Amycolatopsis sp. NBC_01488: one gene and its partner. The protein of the gene in region 1 interacts with the protein of each later gene in a pairwise test. Links are inferred from orthologs where the notes say so. Each region holds a gene or a part of one and is shown in the gene's direction. Other genes may lie near its edges. The genes, in order: OG738_RS07580 and rlmB.

Region 1 (5,285 bases):
GTCAGGAAGAACGCCGTGAACAGGGCGCGCGTGAGCTGCTGCGTCTTGCGGTGCGGCTTGCCGTGCATGATCAGCTGCGACCAGTGCCGTCCTTCGGTGACGCCCAGGTGGGTCGACTTGCCGAGCGTGCGCAGCTGGACGTCTTCGCCGCCCCAGGCGTCGGTGATCGCCTCGGCGTGCGCGACTTTCGGGGCGACCAGGTCCTCTTCGGCGGCGAGGTGCAGGCCGGGAACGGTGATGGCCTTCGCCGACTCGGTTGCGGGCGGCAGCGTCTGGGCGGCGGCGATGGTCGCGACGGCCTTGATCCGCTGGTTCCCAGCCTGCGCGTCCTGAGCTGCGGCGAGGACCGCGGAGCCACCGCCGGTCGAATGCCCGGCGAGGCCGAGCTTGGCCGGGTCGACGCTGATGCCGTCCGGCCCGAGCCGCACGGTCGTGACGACGTCGAGGGTGGTCAGGAGGTCGGCGGCGAGCAACCGGTGCGAAGGCAGCGGCCCCCGCTGCGTGGCCGGCGCGGCGGCGACGATGCCCCAGCTGGCGAGGTGGTGCAGCAGCTGCCGGTACCGATCGGCGGGCTGCAGCCACCCGTGCCCGAAGGCGATGGCGGGCAACCCGAGACCGGAGCGCGGCGTGAACACCACGCCGGGCAGTCCGACCAGGGCGAGGTTGCCCCGCAGGACCTCGTGCGGACCCGGGTGCGTCAACTCCGCGAGCAGCTGCTTGGGCTTGCTGGCCATGGCGGGAACCCTACTGTGCGGGAGCGACGGTGGCTCGCCCGCCGCTCCGGTGACCCGCGGGGACGCGCCCGGCGGCGACCTGGGTGGCCGGGGTCGCACTGGGTGAACTGCGGCGCGAGAGATGGCCGCTCTTCACTCACGCTGTCCGCCGTGGTCCCGGCGGGGCCGGAGCTGTTGCGCCGCGTGCCCCCGCCGGTCGGCCCGCGTGCCCAGCCGGTCGGGCTCACGTGCCTGGAGGGTCGGCTCGCGTACCTGAACGGTCGGTTCGGCCACCTGGCCGCATGACCTTGCCGGGCGAACCCGCCCCTTTCACCCTCGTGCGCCCCAAGCCGCATTGGTCCGGACCACCGGCGTTGGCATCTTCGCAGGTCAAGCTCGGTTTCCAGACCCCGTCAACCCGCTGAACATCCCTCGTTAGGCTGGTGCGCGTGTGTGGAATCGTGGGATATGTCGGGCACCGCCCGGCTCTGGACGTCGTCCTCGGCGGGCTCCGGCGGATGGAGTACCGCGGGTACGACTCGGCCGGTGTCGCGGTCCTCGACGGCGCCGGGGCGCTGACCGTCGAGCGCAAGGCGGGGCGCCTGGCCAACCTGGAAGCCGAGCTCGACAAGCTCGGCCGGGACAGCATCACCGGTACCGCCGGCATGGGCCACACCCGCTGGGCGACCCACGGCGCGCCGATCGACCGCAACTCGCACCCGCACCGCGACGCCTCGCAGCGCGTCGCCGTCGTGCACAACGGCATCATCGAAAACTTCGCCACCCTGCGCGCCGAGCTGGAGGCCGACGGCGTCGAGATGGCCAGTGACACCGACAGCGAGACCGCCGCGCACCTCGTCGCCCGCGCCTACACCGAGGGCGACACCAAGGGGGACCTCGCCGCCAGCGTCGCCGCTGTCTGCCGTCGGCTCGAAGGCGCGTTCACCCTGGTCGTGACGCACGCCGACCAGCCGGACACCATCGTCGCCGCGCGCCGGTCGTCGCCGCTGGTCGTCGGGGTGGGGGAGGGCGAGCACTTCGTCGCCTCCGATGTCGCCGCGTTCATCGAGCACACCCGCGAGGCCGTCGAACTGGGCCAGGACCAGCTCGTCGTCATCACCCGCGAGGGCTACGAGGTCACCGACTTCCACGGCGACGCCGCCCAGGCCAAGCCGTTCACCGTCGACTGGGACCTGTCCGCCGCCGAAAAGGGCGGCCACGAGTACTTCATGCTCAAGGAGATCGAGGAGCAGCCGGAGGCGCTGGCCAACACGCTGCGCGGGCACTTCGAGTCCGGCCGGATCATCCTCGACGAGCAGCGCATCTCCGACCAGGACCTCCGCGACGTCGACAAGGTCTTCGTCGTCGCCTGCGGGTCGGCCTACCACTCCGGCCTGGTCGCGAAGTACGCCATCGAGCACTGGACGCGGCTGCCGGTCGAGGTCGAGCTGGCGTCGGAGTTCCGCTACCGCGACCCGGTCCTCGACCGCGACACGCTCGTCGTCGCGGTGTCGCAGTCCGGCGAGACGGCGGACACGCTCGAAGCCGTCCGGCACGCGCGTGAGCAGAAGGCGCGTGTCCTGGCCGTCTGCAACACCAACGGTGCGCAGATCCCGCGCGAGTCCGACGCCGTGCTCTACACCCACGCCGGGCCCGAGATCGGCGTCGCGTCGACCAAGGCGTTCCTCGCCCAGATCGCGGCGAACTACCTGGTCGGCCTCGCGCTCGCGCAGGCCCGCGGCACCAAGTACCCGGACGAGGTCGCGCGCGAGTTCGCCGAGCTGGAGGCCATGCCCGCGGCCGTCCAGAAAGCATTGTCCACAGTGGACCAGGTCCGGGACCTCGGCCGCCGGATCGCCGACTCGAAGGCAATCCTGTTCCTCGGCCGCCACGTCGGGTTCCCGGTCGCCCTCGAAGGCGCGCTGAAGCTCAAGGAACTCGCGTACATGCACGCCGAAGGCTTCGCGGCCGGCGAGCTCAAGCATGGCCCGATCGCGCTGATCGAAGAGGGGCTGCCGGTCGTCGTCGTGATGCCGTCGCCCAAGGGGCGCGCGGTGCTGCACTCGAAGCTGGTGTCGAACATCAGCGAGATCCAGGCGCGCGGTGCCCGCACGATCGTGATCGCCGAAGAGGGCGACGAGACGGTCAGGCCGTTCGCGGACGAGCTCATCGAGGTTCCCGCGGTGCCGACGCTGCTGCAGCCGCTGGTGTCCACGGTGCCGCTGCAGGTGCTGGCCGCGGAGATCGCCCGCGCCCGCGGGTACGACGTCGACAAGCCGCGTAACCTGGCGAAGTCCGTCACTGTGGAATAACACAGCGTATAGAGCGGGGGCCCGAGCCGTGCAGGGAATCTGGACCACGGAACGGATTCGCGAGGCGGAGGGGCGGGCGTTCGCCGTCACGCCCGAAGGCGAGCTGATGCGCCGGGCGTCGTTCGGCTTGTCGGTGCAGATCGCCGACCTGCTCGAAGACCACGCCGGCGGTGTCTCCGGACGCCGGGTAGTGCTGCTGGTCGGTTCCGGCGACAACGGCGGCGACGCGCTCTGGGCGGGAGCCTTTCTCCGGCGACGTGGCGTCGCCGTCACGGCGATCCTGCTCAAGCCCGAGAAGGCCCATCCCGCCGGTCTCAAGGCGCTGAAGCGAGCCGGGGGCCGCGCGGTGTCCGCCGAGGACGGTCCACAGTGGATCGCCCGGGCCGACGTCGTGGTCGACGGGATCGTCGGGATTTCGGCGTCCGGATCGCTGCGGCCCGACGCCGCGCGGCTGGTGGACCTGGTCGAGGCGCCGATCGTGGCGGTCGACCTGCCCAGCGGCGTCGCCCCGGACACCGGCGCCGTCGACGGCCCGGCGGTGAAGGCGACCCGCACGGTGACGTTCGGCGCGCTCAAGCCGGTCCACGCGCTGGCGCCGTCGTGGTGCGGCGAGGTCGTGCTGGTCGACATCGGTCTCGAGCTGACCGACCCCTCGCTCCTGCGGCTCGACCTCGTGGACGTCGCGGCGGCCTGGCCGATCCCCGGGCCGGACGACGACAAGTACAGCCAGGGTGTGGTCGGCATAGCGGCGGGCTCGGCGACGTACCCGGGCGCGGCGGTGCTGGCGGCGGGCTCGGCGGTCCGCGCGACGGCGGGCATGGTGCGCTACGCGGGCCACGCGGCCGACGTCGTCCGGTCGCAGTGGCCGGAGATCATCGCGACCGGCACGGTCGCGGACGCCGGACGCGTCCAGGCGTGGGCGGTCGGCCCGGGCATCGGCACCGGCTCCGAGGGCCGCGACGTGCTGCGGCACGTGCTGGGCCAGGGCGTCCCGGTCTGCGCGGACGCCGACGCGACGACGATCATCGCGAAGTCTCCCGACGTTCTCGACGCGCGTGACCCGGACACCCCGCTGGTGCTGACCCCGCACGCGGGCGAGTACGAGCGTCTGATGGGTCGCAAGCCGGGCGCGGACCGCGTGACGGCGGCCCGCGAGGCAGCGAAGAAGTACGAGGCGGTGGTGTTGCTGAAGGGGCACGTCACGGTGGTGGCGGCCCCGGACGGCCGCGTCGCGGTGAACACCCCGCGCGGCGCGTGGCTGGCGACGGCGGGCTCGGGCGACGTGCTGTCCGGCCTGGTCGGCTCGCTGCTGGCCGCGGGCCTGGACCCCTGGCTGGCCGCCGCGGCGGCGGCCCACGTGCACTCGCTGGCGGGCGCGATCGCGGCCCAGAACGCGCCGACGTCGGCATCGGGCCTGGTCCACGCGATCCCGGAGGCCATCCGCGCGATCCGCTCACTGACGACCTGAGAAGAGTTATCGAGTTCTCTGTTAACTCCGGGCGATAAATCTGGTAAGAATGCCGTGTGAGCGGCGGCACAGGAGTAGGATCATCCTCGGGGGACCGGAAGACCCGGCCGTCCGATGCCGTCGTCGAACAGCGGCGGCAGGACATCCTCGATCACGTCATCGAGCAGGGCGAAGCCCGCATCGACGACCTGACGACGAGGTTCCGGGTCAGCCTCATGACCATGCACCGCGACCTCGACGACCTCGCCGAGCGCCGCCTCCTCCGCAAGCTGCGCGGAAAGGTCGAGGCCTATCCCGCCCTCACCATCGAGACCGCCGCCCGCTTCCGCGACACCCTCCACCACGGCGAGAAGGAAGCCCTCGGCGAGGCGGCCGCGAAGCACGTCCAGCCCGGGCAGACCGTCTTCGTCGACGACTCCACCACCCTCCTCCCGCTGGTCAAGCGCCTGGCCGAGATCGACGCCCTCACCGTCGTGACGAACTCGCTGCACGCCGCCCGGCTGCTCGGCTCGAAGGTCGACGTCGTACTGGCGGGCGGCCGCTACTCCCCCGAGTACGACTCCTGCGCCGGCCCGGAAGTCCTGAACCTGCTCGACTCCATCCGCGCGGACGTCTCGTTCGTCTCGGTCACCGCCGTCGCCGTCGGGCGGCTCTTCCACCCCGACCGCGACTACGCCGAGCTGAAGAAGGCGGCCCTCCGGATCGCCAACCAGACCGTGCTGGTCGTCGACCACTCGAAGTTCGGCCGCACCGCCACCTACGCGCACGGCGACGTCGGCGACTACGACCTGC
Region 2 (8,621 bases), 1.4 Mb from region 1 along the record:
CCCAGAAGGTCCTGTCGGAGGCGGTCGGCGGCCCGGTGAGCGTGTCCGGCACGACGTCGGACGGCTTGGGTCTGACCGGCCGCGGCGAGGGCGTCGCGGCCTTCGCGACGGCCCTGCTGCTGGCGGCGGAATAGGCTCGCTCGGGTTGGGTTGTCCACATCCGGGCCGAGATGTGGACAGCGAGGCCGTAGCCGCGGCGACCTCCGCTTTCGTCGGACAGGCCCGATACGCTGGACAAGGGCACCCCCAGAGGAGGCGGGAACTGGCTGCGAGCCGGCCCGCCCCGGAATAGTGCCGCGCCGGCGCCGGTTCGGCGTGATATGGCCCTCACCCTCTCGGACGGTGTCCGCGCGCTGATCGACGGCAGGAACTTCGCCACCGTCGCCACGATCGACCCGGACGGCGGCCCCCAGACCTCCGTCGTCTGGATCGGCCTTGACGACGGCGACCTCGTCTTCAGCGCGACCGAGGACCGCCGGAAGGTCCGCAACCTGCGCCGTGACCCGCGCGTCAGCGTCTCGATCACCGATGCCGCCAACCCATACCGGCACACCCAGCTCCGCGGCCGGGTCACCATCGAGCCCGACCCCGGCAAGACTCTCCCGAAGACCCTCAGCCACAAGTACCTCGCCCAGGACCCGCCGCCCGAAGGCCCCGAGGCGAAACGCGTCGTCGTCCGGCTCAAAGCCGAAAAGATCGCCGGCAACGTCGAATAGGGTCCAGACCATGGGCGTGACATTCAACGAGGCCACCAAGGCCCTGCTCGACGGCCGCAACTACCCCGTCGTCGCCACCACCAACGCCGACGGCTCGCCGCAGAGCTCCGTCGTCTGGGCGCGCCGGGACGGCGACACCGTGCTCTTCGTGACCGTCCAGGGCCGGCGCAAGGAACGCAACATCCAGCGCGATCCGCGCGTCTCGCTGTCCGTCTTCGACCTCGCCGATCCCGAGAACTACGTCGAGATCCGTGGCCGCGCCGAAGTGACCGTCGAGGGTGGTCGCGAGCTGAACGACGAGCTGGCCCGCAAGTACACCGGCACGGTGTTCCCGCCCGAGCCGCCGGAGGTCGTGCGCGTGCTCGTGCGCGTGGTCCCCGAACACGTCACAGGGCATTCGGCCTGACGATCCCGTTAGGCTGGAAACCATGACGATCAGGGCGGTGTTGTTCGACTTCTCCGGCACGCTTTTCCGGCTCGAGCAGGACGAGTCGTGGCTGGCCGAGCTGACCGACCACGAGGGCACGCCGCTCGACATCGAGGCGCAGGCCGAGCTGATGCGCCGGATGACCGCGCCGGTCGGGCAGGTCGTCGAGCTGGACGCCGAGCACGTGCACGCCTGGCAGCACCGCGACCGCGACCCCGTGCTGCACCGCAAGGTGTACCTCGAGGTGCTCAAGAAGTCCGGCGTCCCGCACTTCGACCAGGCCGAAGCCCTGTACGACCGGCTCATCGATCCCAGCCAGTGGACGCCGTACCCGGACACCGAAGCCGCGCTGAAGGCCGCCGCCGAGCGGGGGCTCAAGGTGGGCGTGCTCAGCAACATCGCCTTCGACATCCGGCCCGCCTTCACCGCCCGCGGGTGGGACGCCTACGTCGACGAGTTCGTGCTGTCCTTCGAGGTCGGCGCCATCAAGCCGGAGCTGGAGATCTTCCGGACGGCCGTCCAGTCGCTCGGGGTCCCGGCCACCGAGACGCTGATGGTCGGCGACAGCGAGGAGGCCGACGGCGGCGCCCGCGCGCTCGGCTGCGAGTTCGCGCTGGTCGACCCGCTGCCCACCGCCGACCGGCCGGACGCCCTGCTCACGGCGTTGCGCGGCTTCGGCGTGGCCTGAGGGCCTGCGACGTCGCTCACGCCCCACCCCGTACCCTTTGAGGGTGGCCCTTCACCTTTTCGACACAGCGACCCGGAGCGTGCGGGAGTTCCACCCCGTCCGTAGCGGAACGGCGTCGATCTACGTGTGTGGTGCCACCGTGCAGGGCGTTCCGCACATCGGCCACGTCCGCGGGGTGCTGAACTACGACGTCCTGCGCCGCTGGCTCGTCCACAGTGGAATGGACGTGCTGCTGGTCCGCAACGTCACCGACATCGACGACAAGATCCTGACCAAGGCCGCCGAGCACGGGCGGCCGTGGTGGGAGTGGGGCGCGACGCACGAGCGCGCCTTCGAGGAGGCGTACGAGCAGCTCGGCTGCCTCCAGCCGTCGATCAACCCGCGCGCGACCGGGCACGTCACCCAGATGGTCGAGCTGATGGAACGCCTCATCGAGAGCGGCCACGGCTACGTGGCGGACGGCGACGTCTACTTCTCGGTCAAGTCGTTCGACGAGTACGGCAAGCTGTCCGGCCAGGTCCTCGAGGACGTCCAGCAGGGCGAGACCCCGACGCGCGGCAAGCGCGACCCGCGCGACTTCACCATGTGGAAGAGCGCGAAGCCGGGCGAGCCGTCGTGGCCGACGCCGTGGGGACACGGCCGGCCGGGCTGGCACCTGGAGTGCTCGGCGATGGCGACGGCGTACCTCGGCGCGGAGTTCGACATCCACGGCGGCGGCATCGACCTGGTCTTCCCGCACCACGAGAACGAGCGCGCCCAGTCGAACGCGGCCGGTGACGCCTTCGCGCGGTTCTGGCTGCACAACGCCTGGGTGACCATGTCCGGCGAGAAGATGTCGAAGTCGCTCGGCAACACCGTCTCGATCCCGTCGATGCTGGAGCGCTACCGGGCGCCCGAACTGCGCTACTACCTGGTGCAGCCGCACTACCGCTCGACGATCGAGTACTCCGACGGCGCGCTGTCGGAGGCCGCGCAGGGCTACCGCCGGATCGAGACGTTCCTGCGTCGCGCCGCGCAGTCCGGCGAGGTCGCGCTGGGCACGATCCCGGCCGAGTTCGCCGCCGCGCTCGACGACGACCTGGCCACCCCGCAGGCGTTCGCCGTGGTCCACACCACGGTCCGCGACGGTAACGCCGCGCTCGATGCGGGCGACACACCGAAGGCACTCGAATTCGCCGCGGCCGTCCGCGCGATGACCGACGTGCTCGGCCTCGACCCGCTGTCCGCGCGCTGGTCGGAGGCGGGCGGTTCCGACTCGCCCACCAAGGAGGCGCTGTCCCGGATCGTCGAAGGGCTGCTGGCCGAGCGTCAGCAGGCCCGCGCCGAGAAGGACTTCGCCCGCGCGGACGCCGCCCGTGACCGCCTCCAGCAGGCGGGCATCGTGGTGGAGGACACCCCCAACGGTCCTCAGTGGACAGTCAAGTCCGACTGATCCCGTTACACAGCAAGGAAACTTTCACCATGGCAGGCAACTCGCGGCGCCAGGGCGCGATCCGCAAGACGGGCACCAAGAAGGGTGCCGTCGTCGGCTCGGGCGGTCAGCGCCGCAAGGCCCTCGAAGGCAAGGGGCCGACCCCGAAGGCGGAGGACCGTCCCGGGCACAAGGCCTACCGCTCGGCCAACGCGGCGACCAAGCGCGACCAGGCCCGGCAGAAGAAGGCCGACAAGCCGGAGCTGATCGCCGGGCGCAACCCGGTGGTCGAGGCGCTGCGCGCGGGCGTCCCCGCGACCGCGCTGTACGTCGCGCTGAACATCGAGATCGACGACCGCGTCAACGACGCCGTCCGGCTGGCCGGCGACAAGGGCATCTCGATCCTGGAGATCCCGCGCGAAGAGCTGGACCGCAAGACCAACCGGGCCGTGCACCAGGGCCTCGGCCTGCAGGTCCCGCCGTTCGAGTACGCCCACCCGGACGAGCTGATGGCGGCGGCCCGCAACTCGGGCGAGGTGCCCCTGTTCGTCGCGCTCGACGGCGTCACCGACCCGCGCAACCTGGGCGCGGTGATCCGCTCGGCGGCCGCGTTCGGTGCCCACGGCGTGCTGCTGCCGGAGCGGCGCAGCGCGGGCATGACGGCGGTGGCGTGGCGGACGAGCGCCGGCACAGCGGCGAAGCTGCCGATCGCGGTGGCGACCAACCTGACCCGCCAGCTCAAGGCGTGGGCGAACGAGGGCCTGATGCTGGTCGGCCTGGACGCGGACGGCTCGGTGGACATCGACTCCCTCGAACTGGCGGCGGACCCGCTGGTGATCGTGCTGGGCTCGGAGGGCCGCGGCCTGTCGCGCCTGGTGCGCGAAACGTGCGACGCGACCGTGTCGATCCCGATGGCAGCGGGCGTGGAATCGCTGAACGCGTCGGTCGCGGCGGGCGTGCTGCTGGCCGAGGTGGCGCGGCGCCGTCGTCTCGCCGGTCGGGTCTGACGCGACCACCCACTCGGGTTAAGGTCACCGTCGGATAAACCGAGGGGACCCGATGTCGTTCGTTTCGCCACTGTTCCTGTGGTACTTCATGCCGGCGGTGCTCGTCGCCGTGCTGGTGTGCCCGCGGACGTGGCGCAACGGCATCGTCGCCGGCGCGAGCCTGCTGTTCTACATGATCGGCGCCGGCGCGTTCGTGTTCCTGCTGCTCGGCTGCATGGTCGTCAACTTCCTGGCCGGACCGCTGCTGGCACCGGACCCGTTCGACGTCCACGGCGTCCGGCGGCGCCGGATCCTGATCGCCGTGGTGTCGCTCGACGTCACGGTGCTGCTGATCTGGAAGTACGCCGGGTTCGCGACGCAGCAGATCGCCGCCGTCGCGCACTGGTTCGGCGGCAGCATGCCGGTGGCGAGCCTGGTGGTGCCGATCGGCATCTCGTTCTACACGTTCCACCACATTTCGTACGTGGTCGACATCTACCGCGGCGAACGGCAGGCGCTGCGGAACCCGATCTCGTTCGCCGCGTACATCGCGATGTTCCCGCAGCTGGTGGCCGGCCCGATCGTCCGGTACCGCGAGATCGCCGACCAGCTGCCGCAGCTGCGTTCGCACCGGTTGGACGACATCGCGGCGGGCTTCCCCCGGTTCGCGCTCGGGCTGTGCAAGAAGACGATCATCGCCGACTCGCTGAGCCCCCTGGTCGAGGCGTGCTTCAAGGTGCCACCGGACCAGATGACGTTCGCGACGGCGTGGCTCGGCGCGATCGGCTACACGCTCCAGCTGTTCTTCGATTTCTCGGGATATTCGGACATGGCGATCGGCTTGGGCCGCATGCTGGGCTTCCGCCTCCCGGAGAACTTCGCGCGCCCGTATTCGTCGGTGACGATCACGGAGTTCTGGCGCCGCTGGCACATGAGCTTGAGCCGCTGGTTCCGCGACTACGTGTACATCGCCCTGGGCGGCAACCGGCACGGGGCGGCCAAGACCTACCGCAACCTCTGCATCGTGTTCGTCCTGACGGGTTTCTGGCACGGCGCGCAGTGGACGTTCCTGGTGTGGGGCTGCTACCACGGAGCACTCCTGGTGATCGAGCGCCGTTTCAGCCTCGACCTCGACCCGGCATCCCGGCGGCAGCGCTACTTGCGCCGCGCCCTGACGATGCTCCTGGTGGTGTTCGGCTGGGTGTTCTTCCGATCGGCGGACCTGGGCCACGCGCTGTCGATGATCGGCCACATGCTGATCCCCGACTTCAACGGCCTGGGAACAGGGGTGGAAGAGGCGTTCACCAACCAGCGACTGGTGTTGCTGCTGGCGGCGCTGGCGGTGTTCCTGCTCCCGGCCCACCCGGTGACGGGCCCCTTGCTGGAGTCGTCGAGAAGCCGTCCGGCCACGGCATTGCGCATCGGCGTGATGACGGTGGGCCTGGTGTACGCGGCGATCCTGATCACGACGGGAACGTTCAGCCCGTTCTTGTACTACCAGTTCTGACTGGGTCGGGGTTGATGACACGCGTCGAAAGCCTGTCGGCTGAAGCGCGTGCGCCGTGTCATGGCAACCTGGCCTCGTGCTCGCGACGCGGTATCTCTTCCTCACCCGCCACGGCGAAGCGGCACCCACCGGCGAACTCACCGACGCCGGGCGACAGCAAGCCGTCCTGCTCGGCCGGCGGCTTCGCGAGATCCCGGTCACCGCCGTCCACCACGGCCCCCTCCCGCGCGCCTCGCAAACCGCCGCGCTGCTCGCCACCCAGCTGCCCGGCGTCCCCATCTACGTCGACGACGCGGCCGGCGACTTCGTCCCCTACACGCCCATGCGCGAGGAACTCCCCGAAACCTCCGGCGATCTCCTGCACGCCTTCGCGCGGCAACTTCCGCCCGCTGACGAGGAAAGAGCCGCCGAGGCCGAGCGGCGGTTCACCGGCCCCGTGCCCGGCGCCGAGACGCGCTACGAAGTGCTCGTCACGCACAACTTCCTCGCCGGCTGGCTCGTGCGCGCGTCGCAGGACGCGCCGCCGTGGCGGTGGCTCGCCCTCGACCACGCCAACGCCGCGCTCACCGTGATCCGCTACTCGCCCGGGCGGCCGGCGGCGCTGCTCACGTACAACGACGTCGGCCACCTGCCCGCGGAACTGCGCTGGACCGGCTTTTCCCCCGAGTTTTACCTTCCGTAACCGGTGAACGCGGAGCGTCGCCACCCTCGTAAAGGAGTCTCGCCCGAATGGCCGAGCCTGTCAGGATGGGCGGATGAGCCCTGTTCCGTCGCCCACGTCCGATCGGCTGAGTGACTACCTCGCCGCCGACACCGTCGTCGACCACGAGCACCCCTCGATCCGAGCACGAGCCGAAGCCCTGGCGCCCGCGAGCGAAGATCCCGTCGAGCGCGCGAAAGCCGCGTTCCTCTTCGTCCGCGACGAGGTCGATCACGTGATCGACGCGTGCGATCCGCGCGTCACCTGGCGAGCGTCGGACGTCCTGCGCGAGCGCGTCGGGATCTGTCACGCGAAGGCGCACCTGCTCGCCGCTTTGCTTCGCGCACAAGGGATTCCGGCCGGATTCTGCTACCAGGAGCTCTCCGCGCTGCACGGGCTGAATGCCGTGTACCTGCACGGCCGGTGGTCGCGCCTCGACGCCCGCGGCAACCGCACCGGGGCCGGCGGCGAGTTTTCGCTCGACGAGGAGAAACTGGCCTGGCCGGTGGACTTCGCGCGCGGCGAACGTGATCACCTGGAGATCCACCCGGCGCCCGCGCCGGTGGTCGTGGATTTCCTGATGACGGCGGAACCCGGTGCGGGCTGGTACGAAAAGGCCCTTCCCGCCACCCTCTGAGCCAGGTTTTCCGCCATTTTCGGAAACCTCGGCAACCTGGTGAATCATTGCCGAGAGTGACGCCTGTCCGTCAGCACTGTCCCCCGAACTTCTTATTTCGCACGCCCCCTCAGGCGCGTAAAGTAACTCCCCGCGCTCGAACAGACACTTTACGCATTCGTCCGTTCGGGTGGCTTCGAGGGAGGTGAAGCACGTGGCCGCGGATGGCGGACACCTCCGCCGTACCCCACTGCAGGAGATCTTCTGGACCAGGACGAGCCTGCTGCTCACCGTGCTCGTCGTGGTCGCGGGGCTGAGCCTGTGGCTCGCCGGTCTGATGGAACCCGGCACCGGGAAGAACCTGGTGACGTCGCTGGGCACCGGCACCCTGATCTCCGCGATCGTCGGGTTCGGCACCACGCTGATCACCGCCAGCGCGTCGCAGCGGGCGCTGGTGACCCCGGTGATCGAGGAAAGCCGGCGCGCGCTGGAGGACCTGAGCTCCGAATACCGCGCGCTGAACAAGGAGTTCTTCCCCACCGACGTGTTCGAGGCGACCACCGACCCCGATCCCGCGTTCAACCGAGCGCTGATGGCCGACCTCGACGCGACCCGGCAGTACTTCTTCCGCGGCTTCTCCGGCCGGCACGCGGCCGCCCGCCTGCTGCTTTCCCGCACGGAACGCGAGCTGCGGGCCGTCATCGCCGACCCGCGTGACGCCAGCGCGATCAGCGGGCGCGCCCGCTACCTGCTGCGCCGCGAAGCCGGTGACGTCGACTCCGAACAGATCCAGACCCGGCTCGACGAAGAGATCCGGATCGGCCTCGTCGGCCTCTTCCTGGCGCGCAGCCGCTGCGCGCAGGTCGACATCACCGTGGTCGCCGACCCGCCGCTGGACCGGCTGGAGATGTTCGACGACAGCGTGTGGGTGTCGCTCTACAGCGACGTCCGCGGCGCCACGAAGCTGTACCCGCGGACCCTGCGGTTCACCGAAGGGTCCTTCCTCTACAACATGGAGCGCGCCGAGTTCGTGCGCGTCTCGCAGTCCCGGACCGGCCGCCACTTCCGCATCACGTCCGCGACGACGCGGACGGATTTCCTGGCGCTGTTCGAAAAGATCACCGGATCCCCCCTGTCCGAGGAGCAGTGCCGCGAGCTGGAGCGCAAGTTCCACGCCTTCCGCGCGGAGTTCTCCGAAGTCGCCGAGCTAGGGAGCTGACCTTGCTCACCCGCCTGTCCCCACTATCCGAACTGGCCACGCGCCTGCGTGCGGCCGAGTTCCCGCTCGCCGCCGGCTGGCGCGCGGTCGACGGCTGGTTCCGGCCGTGGGCCGCCCAGCCCGGCCTGCGCGACGAGCTGCGCGAACAGCTCCGCACGCTGACCACCGCGCAGGCCGCGCAGGTGCTGCGCTCGTCCCGGGAAACGACCACGCATTTCGCCTGGTGCCTGCTCGATTCGCCGTCCGACCCGTTTTCCTTCTGGCTGCACGAATACAAGGCGCAGGAGGACTGGCGGGAGGGGTACGCGGATTCCGTGCACAACCACAGGTACCACTTCTGCACCACCATTC

Evidence for each region.
Region 2: the proteins of OG738_RS07580 (region 1) and rlmB interact in binary tests that used the Escherichia coli proteins (3 or more experiments, as listed by UniProt). The link is inferred for Amycolatopsis sp. NBC_01488 from one-to-one orthologs.

What each region holds. Positions count from the first base shown.
Region 1 is NZ_CP109434.1:1,613,049-1,618,333, reverse strand. The notes cover bases 2,309-5,273. They hold OG738_RS07580 (NAD(P)H-hydrate dehydratase), read left to right. Parts: upstream 2,309-3,053; coding sequence 3,054-4,493; downstream 4,494-5,273. Other genes in these bases: OG738_RS07575 (DeoR/GlpR family DNA-binding transcription regulator), read left to right, coding at 4,550-5,273; glmS (glutamine--fructose-6-phosphate transaminase (isomerizing)), read left to right, coding at 2,309-3,025. Outside these bases: OG738_RS07590 (dienelactone hydrolase family protein), read right to left, coding at 1-734; more of glmS, read left to right, coding at 1,163-2,308; more of OG738_RS07575, read left to right, coding at 5,274-5,285. UniProt on the Escherichia coli protein: Bifunctional enzyme that catalyzes the epimerization of the S- and R-forms of NAD(P)HX and the dehydration of the S-form of NAD(P)HX at the expense of ADP, which is converted to AMP.
Region 2 is NZ_CP109434.1:3,028,155-3,036,775, reverse strand. The notes cover bases 2,451-5,270. They hold rlmB (23S rRNA (guanosine(2251)-2'-O)-methyltransferase RlmB), read left to right. Parts: upstream 2,451-3,292; coding sequence 3,293-4,249; downstream 4,250-5,270. Other genes in these bases: OG738_RS14700 (MBOAT family O-acyltransferase), read left to right, coding at 4,302-5,270; cysS (cysteine--tRNA ligase), read left to right, coding at 2,451-3,263. In the rest of the region: ispF (2-C-methyl-D-erythritol 2,4-cyclodiphosphate synthase), read left to right, coding at 1-134; OG738_RS14725 (PPOX class F420-dependent oxidoreductase), read left to right, coding at 321-716; OG738_RS14720 (PPOX class F420-dependent oxidoreductase), read left to right, coding at 727-1,122; OG738_RS14715 (HAD family hydrolase), read left to right, coding at 1,145-1,831; more of cysS, read left to right, coding at 1,875-2,450; more of OG738_RS14700, read left to right, coding at 5,271-5,735; OG738_RS14695 (histidine phosphatase family protein), read left to right, coding at 5,812-6,417; OG738_RS14690 (transglutaminase-like domain-containing protein), read left to right, coding at 6,491-7,072; OG738_RS14685 (hypothetical protein), read left to right, coding at 7,257-8,270; OG738_RS14680 (hypothetical protein), read left to right, coding at 8,273-8,621. UniProt on the Escherichia coli protein: Specifically methylates the ribose of guanosine 2251 in 23S rRNA.